DNA from 2 places in the Desulfomicrobium macestii genome. Region 1 is predicted to be linked to the other one. Evidence: riboswitches for the same ligand, from Rfam matches in the RefSeq annotation. Region 1 holds a riboswitch; the other holds the start of a gene.

The links. Region 1 has a riboswitch for cobalamin ahead of H4684_RS14280 (sirohydrochlorin cobaltochelatase). Riboswitches for the same ligand answer to the same signal wherever they lie in the genome.
Region 2: another riboswitch for cobalamin. It lies ahead of H4684_RS06265 (anaerobic ribonucleoside-triphosphate reductase activating protein); the one in region 1 lies ahead of H4684_RS14280 (sirohydrochlorin cobaltochelatase).

Annotation. Positions count from the first base shown of each region.
Region 1 covers NZ_JADBGG010000023.1:22,053-26,359, forward strand. Annotated here, with positions in the region: gene H4684_RS14270 (energy-coupling factor transporter transmembrane component T family protein) at 1-276, opposite strand, end outside; gene cbiM (cobalt transporter CbiM) at 273-1,547, opposite strand; gene H4684_RS14280 (sirohydrochlorin cobaltochelatase) at 1,534-2,547, opposite strand; cobalamin riboswitch at 2,720-2,920, opposite strand; gene metE (5-methyltetrahydropteroyltriglutamate--homocysteine S-methyltransferase) at 3,059-4,307, opposite strand, start outside.
Region 2 covers NZ_JADBGG010000007.1:48,702-53,008, forward strand. Annotated here, with positions in the region: gene H4684_RS06260 (ribonucleoside triphosphate reductase) at 1-1,500, opposite strand, end outside; gene H4684_RS06265 (anaerobic ribonucleoside-triphosphate reductase activating protein) at 1,534-2,172, opposite strand; cobalamin riboswitch at 2,238-2,393, opposite strand; gene H4684_RS06270 (MFS transporter) at 2,477-3,706, opposite strand; gene H4684_RS06275 (acyltransferase family protein) at 3,719-4,307, opposite strand, start outside.

The DNA of each region.
Region 1 (4,307 bases):
CCATGGCTCCCACGCTGTACCGGGGTAGGTCAGGGCCAGGGATGCCGCGAGCATCAGGAGCAGGCCATTGGCCGGAGCCAGCCGTCGAGCTGCTTCCGCCGGTGAGACGCGGGCCAGGGTCAGGGCGGAGAGACCCACGCCCAGCGCGGCCAAGGAGCCCTGCGTCGTGTGCAGGAGGGACGCAACGCAGACAAGCCCGCCGGTTGCGATCAGCTTGATGCGGACATCCACCCGGTGCAGCATGGTCTGGCCCGGTCGATAGGGTTCGCTGATCATGCCTGGGGCGGGCGCGATGCGCCTCGACTCGGCCTGCGCACCAGCACGGCCACTCCGGCCAATCCCAGAATCCAGCCGATGCCGCCCACGATGTCGGCCACGCTCGGACCCTGTTTCTGCAAGGCCCGCAGCTCGCGTCGCAGGGGCTGCAGCTGTTCCTGCACCACGGCGCCGACTTCCTGGCGCACCAATTGTTCCAGGAGGTCGGCATCCATGCGGGAGTCCCCTGCGTCGTCCAGCCGGATTTTATCATGGGGCGTCGTCGCGCCAGGCTTCGTGGAGGCTGAATTTGGCAGTGTGAATTCGTCCGCCGGGACCGAGCAGGTCGCCATATGGCCCTGGCCCCCGTCTGCTGTGACCTGAAGATCATTTTCGGCCTTACGCACCGTCTTGGTAAGCGGCAGGCTCAGCATGCCGTCCTTGTCCGCCACGCCCTGCATCAATACCTGGCCTGAGGCCAGATCCTTCACCGTGACTTCGGCTCCGGCACCGGTGCTTCCGTCGCCAAAGGCGGATTCCACCAGCAGCACATCGCCTTCGGTCCAGGCGGTCACCAGGAATTTGTGGGCCTCGGCCGCGCTCGGCAGAGCCAGACAGCAGGCCAGCAGCAGGAGCGAACGGACCGGCATGCCTGACCCGGAAGGTGACACGGGCTGTTTTGCCGGAATGTCCGCTTGGATGCCCAGCAACTCTGGGCGGGTGCGGATAAGAAAGGTCACGGCGAACATGGTGATGATACCTTCGATCAGCATGACGGGCAGGTGGGCCAGGACCACGATCTTGGCGGTTGGCAGGAAGCCTTCGTCGCTCAGACCAAGGCAGATGGCCACCATCAGCGCGGTCCCCAGAACGGCTCCGGCTCCGCTCATAAAGCCGCTTATGGCGGCGTATCGGCCACCCTTGCTCATGAAGCCCCGCAGGAAGAGGTGGCAGAGCACGGCGGGCAGGGCCACATTGAGGGTGTTCACCCCCAATACGGTCAGGCCCCCGAACTGGAACAGTACGGACTGGAGGATGAGCGCCACCAATATGCAGGGGAAAGCAGCCCAGCCGAGCACCAAGCCTGCCAGACCGTTCAGCAGCAGGTGCACGCTGCTGGGGCCCAGGGGCACATGGATGAGGGATCCGACGAAGAAAACGGAAGTGAGTACGGCCGTGGTAATCATGTTGTCGAGGTCAAGGCGGCGCAACCCCATCCAGACACCTGCCAGGGTCAGACAGGCACCTCCGACGAGTACGGGCGCGGCCAGGGCGCCATCAGATATGTGCATGGTGTTCTCCGTGTCCGTGGTTGGAAGCCGCCTTGTTTTCCAGATGGAGCGAGGCAAAGGCATGGCGCAGGTGATCCATCCACAGCGCCCGGAACGGGCAGTGCTCCAGCGTGCCCGTGGGTTCTGACAGAACCTCGATGCCCGCCGCCTGCAGTCTGTGCTTCCAGGAACGGGGGGATTCGCCCAGGATGTCCACCAGCACATGGTGACCGGGTACGCTCATGAAGGGCAGCAGCCTGCAACGGCTGATGTTGGCCTCTTGCAAGCGTGAGATGATTGACGAGACGCCCAGGGTTTCCCCGGAACGGCTCATCAGGGCCCCGAGGAATACGTGTGGGTCGCGAAGTCGTACGCGGGCCTCGAAGTCAAGGTAACGCTGCTGTCCTTGATGATAGGTGCCATGTCCCACCAGGACCACGGCTTCATCCGGCAGGCGCTCGGCGGGAATGTAGCTTTGCAAGGCTAGAGCGGCGCGATCAAGGTCCTTCTCGGAGGTCAGCAGCGGCGCACCGAGCGCGATCTCCCGGAATCCCTTGCGGGGATGCACGAAGGCCATGGCCTGGGAGTGGGTCCAGTGGTACTCGACCCCGGGCACGGTGTGCAGGGACTGTACAGCAAGGTGCGTCACGCCGTCGTCATGCAGGCGCGAAAGTGCCACGGCCACGGAATCGTGTCCCTGGCCCATGGCTGCCAGTTTCTTGCGCACCTTGTGGGCCGTGTAGGCCCAAGCCACGGGGATGCCGGGAAACTGTTCCCGGACCTCGGCTTCCATCTGTTCGTAGCCCCTGCGAGCTTGGGCCATGGCGACTCCGAAGGCGGCCAGGAGAATGCCCGGTCGAACGGGCTTGGGGCGGACATGGTCGTGACCGTGATCATGATGGTGGTCATGGTCGTCGTTACGGTCGTGATGGTGGTTATGGTCGTGATCGTGATGGTCATGGCCGTGGTCATGCCCGCTCCCGTCATGGTTGTGGGGGTGGCAGTGCAAGGGTGTGTTCATGGGTTGGTGTCCGTTTTGAGATCATCAGATGTCCACGTCATTGCGGGACATATAGAACTCCCAGCAAATTTTTGGTTGCAGGGAAACGGGACAAGCCGGATTGAAGAGGAGGAAGGACACGCGCAAGGATGAGGGGCGGGGCCGTCTTCCCCGTGTCGGCAAAGACCCGTTGCCTAGGGAAAAGTGTCTGGCAGGTCTTCTGGCTCCCTCGGACTTGGCCTCGCCTTCCCGTCCGCGAAGGACAGTGGCGTAAATGAGGCGTTGTGCTTCCCTGCGTGTGCAGGACCGAGGTTACAGCGGCGGGTCCGCTCCGGATTCACACCGGATTCCCTATTATGCTCCTGTTCGGAGCACCAGATCTTGATTCGTTATCTTACGGTGATACGGGATGTCAAATCGTCAGTGGCGACGGATGCGGAGCCGGTAGGGGAAAATCCGGCAAGCGGAAAGTGTTTTCCGCTTGCCGGCAGGGTCGCCTATGGATGCAGGCAGTGAAGTGCTGAGTGGTCCATCAGCTCAGGCTGGCGCGCACTCTCCGGGCCGCCTCCACCATGTTGCGCAGGGAGGCCAGGGTTTCGGGCCAGTCCCTGGTCTTGAGCCCGCAGTCCGGGTTGACCCACAGCCGCTCCTTGGGGATGAACTCCAGAGCCCGGCCCAACAGATTCTCCATTTCCTCCACCGACGGTACTCTGGGACTATGGATGTCGTAGATTCCGGGGCCTATCTCGTTGGGATAGGAATATTCCCGGAAGGCCTCCAGCAGTTCCATGCCACTACGGCTGGACTCGATGCTGATCACGTCGGCGTCCATGGCTGCGATGGATTGCACGATATCGTTGAATTCGCTGTAGCACATGTGGGAATGGATCTGGGTCGAATCGGCCACACCGGAAGTCGCCAGGCGGAAGTTCTCCACTGCCCATTCCAGGTATGCGCCCTTGTCTCTGGACTTGATGGGCATGCCCTCGCTGAAGGCGGCTTCGTCGATTTGGATGATGCGAATCCCGGCCTTTTCCAGGTCCGTGACCTCCTGGCGGATGGCCAGGGCCAGCTGGCGGCAGACTTCGGCTCGTTCCATGTCGTCGCGCACGAAGCTCCAGCACATGATGGTCACGGGTCCCGTCAGCATTCCTTTCATGGTTTTTTTTGTCAGGGATTGTGCGTAGGTGATCCACTTCACGGTCATGGGCATGGGCCGGTCGATGTCGCCGTGGATGATCGGCGGCTTCACGCACCGGCTGCCGTAGCTCTGGACCCAGCCGTTGGCCGTAAAGCAGAAGCCGTCCAGTTGCTGGCCGAAGTATTCCACCATGTCGTTGCGTTCGGCCTCGCCGTGTACGAGTACATCTAGACCGAGGTCTTCCTGGATGCCTACCACTTTGTTGATTTCGTCGCGCATGGATGCTTCATAATCCTGGGTTGTGATGTCCCCGTTTCTGAAGAGGCTGCGCTGTTTCCTGATTTCGGGAGTCTGGGGGAAGGAGCCGATGGTCGTGGTCGGCAACAGGGGCAGACCGAGCCAGGATTGGGCATTTTTTCGCGCGGGGTACGGGGCGTTGCGTCGGGTCATTTTCTCGTCAACCCGGGCGCACCGTTCGCGTACCGCCGCGATGGTCACCTGGGGACTTTGCCTGCGAGAGCGCATGGAGATGGCGTTGGCTTCAAGCTCGGCCGCGCAGTCCTCGCCGTTCATGGCCCGGGCCAGCAGACGCAGTTCCGCGCATTTCTGGACGGCGAAAGCCATCCAGCCTTTCAGCTCC
Region 2 (4,307 bases), on a different contig from region 1:
CCGGACCATGAGTCGCGTCCCGGCCTCGGTATCGATGCCCTTGCCGAGCAGATTCAGGCAGGCTTCGTGCCCACCCAGAATGCCGATGGTGCTGAAATGGCTGCGGAAGCCGTTTTTGAGATAGCGGCTGGAAAAGGGGAACATGCCCTTGTCCATGTTGTCGGTGACCATCTTGCGCTTGAACTCAAGGGAATCCTTGGCCAGGGAGGCATATTCGCCCACCAGGTCCAGAAAGTCTTCCTCGCCCTGGGCCAGATAGGCCAGCTTGGGCAGATTGAGCGTTACGACACCGATGGATCCCGTCAGATCCCCCGCGCCAAAAAGGCCGCCGGTGCGCTTGCGCAGCTCGCGCAGGTCCATCTGCAGACGGCAGCACATGGAACGGACGTCCTCGGGCTTCAGGTCGGAGTTGATGAAGTTCTGAAAATACGGGACGCCGTACTTGGCCGTGAGCTTCAGCAACAGCTCGCCAACCTCCGTCTCCCAGGGAAAGTCCGGGGTGATGTTGTAGGTTGGGATGGGGAAGGAAAAAATCCGCCCGTGATAATCGCCGACCAACATGACTTCAAGGAAGGCCCGATTGATCATCTCCATCTCGGCCGCGTATTCGCCGTAGGTGCTGTCCTGAAGCTTGCCCCCGATGATGACGGCCTCCGAGGCGATGTGCGTGGGCGGGGCCAGGTCGAAGGTCAGGTTGGTGAACGGGCTCTGCCCGCCCCAGCGCGAGGTCGTATTCAGGTTGAACACGAACTTCTGCATGGCCTGCTTGACCTCTTCGTAGGTCAGATTGTCATGGCGGACGAGCGGGGCCAGATAGGTGTCCACGTTGTTGAAGGCCTGCGCACCGGCCCATTCGTTCTGCAGCGTGCCCAGAAAATTGACCATCTGTCCAAGGGCCGCGTCAAAATGCTTGGGCGGGCCGGACGAGCAGCGCCCTTCGAGATTGAACCCCTCAAGCAAGAGGTCGCGCAGGGACCAACCGGCGCAATACCCGGCCAGGCCAAAAGAAAGATCATGGATGTGAAAATAGCCGTGCTCATGGGCCTGCCGGACTTCCTCGGGATATTTCTCAAGGGAATAGCGGGCCTGAACGGAGCCGGACAGATGCAGCATCAGGCCCTGAAAGGAATGAGCCATGTTGGCGTTCTCGCTGACACGCCAGTCAGACTTGTCCAGATAGCTGTCGATGGTCTCGGTCACGTCCAGGAAGGTTTCGGTCTGGCTGCGGATCGTGCGACGCTTTTCGCGGTACACGATGTAGCGCCTTGCGACCTGATAAAGCCTGGACTCCATGAGCACCTGCTCGACGGTGTCCTGAACCAGCTCCTGCTCGGGCATGACCTCGGCTTCGAGTTTGGACTCGACCTTTCCGGCCAGACGCTTGGCCAGGATGGGATCCTTGATGCCGCTGGCGTTGAGGGATTTCAAAATTGCCAGGGCTATCCGGTCCACGGACCAGGATTCAACACGGCCATCACGTTTCACAATCTGCTGAGGCATGAATACTCCAATAAAGTTCGGTCGAATTGAGAATCAGGAAAAATCATCATCGCTTCGAGGCGGCACAAATTCCTGAAAATGCAAGGACAGGCCTTGCGGCATCTGGGCCCGGGTCGTCTCCAGATCTTCGGGGGTCAGGCTCGGGACCTTGGTACAGCGAAAATAGACGCGTCCGGGATACGCGCGGGCCAGGCCAAAAACCTCTTCCAGCGCGTCGCGGGCCGTATCGGTCGCCAGAGCCTGCCCGGTCAGCTCCGGATACATCGACCAGGGTCCCTTGACGTCAACGGCCACGGCCTGGACAAGCCCCGCTGCCAGCACGCGCTCCAGGACATCCGGCGCGGAGCCGTTGGAATCAAGCTTTACCGGCAGGCCGGTCGAGGAAAGATCCTCAAGCAGCCCGTCCAGATCCGCCAGGCAGGTCGGCTCTCCACCGGACAGGGTGATCCCGTCCAGCCAGCGCTTGCGGCGGCGCAGGTCAGACAGGACAATGTCCCGGTCGAGACTCGGCAACAAGGCCCATTTCCAGGCCAGGGATGCGTTGTGGCAGGTCGGGCAGCGCAAATTGCAGCCGCCGGCAAAAAGCACGCACGTGATTTTGCCCGGCCAGTCGCAAAGACTCACCGGCACCATGCCGCGCACGCGTTCCCATGAAGGAATCGTGTCAGTCATGTTCGCTCGAAGTTGTGATGACGTTTTTCTGAACAACTCAACGCCCTGCATCCGCGTGCAGAGGGTTAAGAGAATTGCTTCAGGCAGGTTTTCTGGCTTGCCCCCGCACGCGGCGTCTCCCTTTGCGGGATCAGCCTTTAACGCGCGAAATCGGGATTACAGTGGCGGGACCGCCCCGGACTCGCACCGGGTTCCCTTGCTCCTGAAGTAGTTTCGCAGAACAGGTCGAGTATTAGGACATCGAGACATCGGGATCAACCAAAACCTTTTCCACAGGGGCGTCTTTACCGTGTGGAAGAAGAATTCAGGTCAATGAATGCGAGCGGTTATGGCGTAAAAAATTCAGCCCTGCCACGGGAAGAGCCAGCGAAAAAAATACGGCCAGTACAAGGAAGGTCGTTGACAGACCGAAGCTGTCGGCAAGCAAACCTACCAGCGGGCCGGTGGCCACGAACCCCGTTCGAAAGGCCAGGCTGTGCAACGACAGAATGCTGGCCCTGTTCGCCCGGCTGCTCAAGGCCTGCAACCGCGAGCGCATGAGCGGCCCTTGCAGCCCTCGCATGGCCGTAAGCAGATAATAGAACAAAAAACCTCCCACGGCCGTGACGGTTCCAAGTCCAAGATACGCCACGACGATCAGCACGAAAAAGAGCGTCTGCATGCCGCCCGCGCCCAGCTTGCCCTCGACCCGATGGCTGTTTGCGGCAGCCAGGGCCACAACCAGATTGGCCCCGGCCCAGGCCGGACCGAACCATGTCACGGGAACCAGGCATTCCTGCATATAGGGCTGAATGAGCCAAACCATGTAGAAGGAAGCCAGCCCCAGAAGCATGCCGTTCATGATGGTCGCCCGGATGGCCGAGCTTTCCCGAAAGGCGAATCTGCAAACGCCCAAAGCTTCGGCCAGATGCGATACCACCGGCCCGCCGCTTTCCGCCTTGGGCTCTTTCAAGGTCAGGCACAAACCCAGGGCCAGGGTCCAGATCCCGATCTGGGCGACGAAGGGCAACAGCGGCCAGTGCGCGTACATGAGTCCGGCAAAGAGCGCGCCCGCGGCCTCTCCCCCTTGGGCCCATCCGACCATGCGCCCGTCGCAGCGGGTGTAGAGGTCCACCCGGTCCTTGGCGCGCAAGGTCTCGAAAAGCAGCGCCGTATCCGATCCGCTGATGAAGGCGTAGGAGACGCCCAGCAGCAACTCGGCGACAAGCACTCCCCAGAAGGTCGCCGCGACCAGATACCAGCCCCACCCGACAATGCCGAAAACGCAGGCCGTGATAAGCGCCCACCGATAGCCCAGGCGGTCGCTGACGTATCCGGACGGATATTCCATGATCACGCTGGCCAGCGAGAAAAACACCTGAAGAGTCAGGATCTCGGTCAGGGTCAGACCGATCTCGTCCTTCCAGAACAGGGTGATGATGGCCATGGGGAAAAGGGTCATCTTCAGCGCCGCGAAGACGTTGAGGGTCAGCAGCGTGCGCCGCAGTCCATCCTCGCTGTCCTGCCCATGGCCGTTCCCCGTCCTGCCACGCAAGAGCACGAGCCGCTACTCCCTGATCAGAGGGCCAAAGAAACGACCCGCCGTACGAGGCTTGCCCACCAGCTGAGGCAAGGCATGGTTGAGTGCGTGAATGATCGGAAGGCTGAGTCCAAAGCTCACGAGCGTCACCAGGACACTCACTAGAAATACGCTCCAGCCATCCGGAGGAAGATTGGCAACGCTCCACGCGGCAACGGGAGGATTGACAAAATGATAGAACACCCCGTTCAAACCGAGCAATATGATGGCATTGCGCCCAAAAAAAGTGAGCAGGGAGACGTTGTGCAGCACACGCCCCAACGCCATGATCATGGCGGTTCCGGCCAAGGCGGTGAAAGGAAACCACAGGAAATGCCCATGCCCCGAAAGCAGGATGATCACGGCCTGCAGGTACCTGAACGGGCCTTGGTTGAGGTCATAGGTGAAATGAACCGCAGCCAGCGCCACCACGAAAATCGCCGCTGCCGCACCCACCGAAACGCGACCCGGAAGTCCACTCCTGCCAAGCAGCACACCCACGAGATAGAACGCATACACCACGGGGACTTCATGCATGAGCCAGAAGCTCAAGTTCTGGCCGAAAAAGAAATACTGC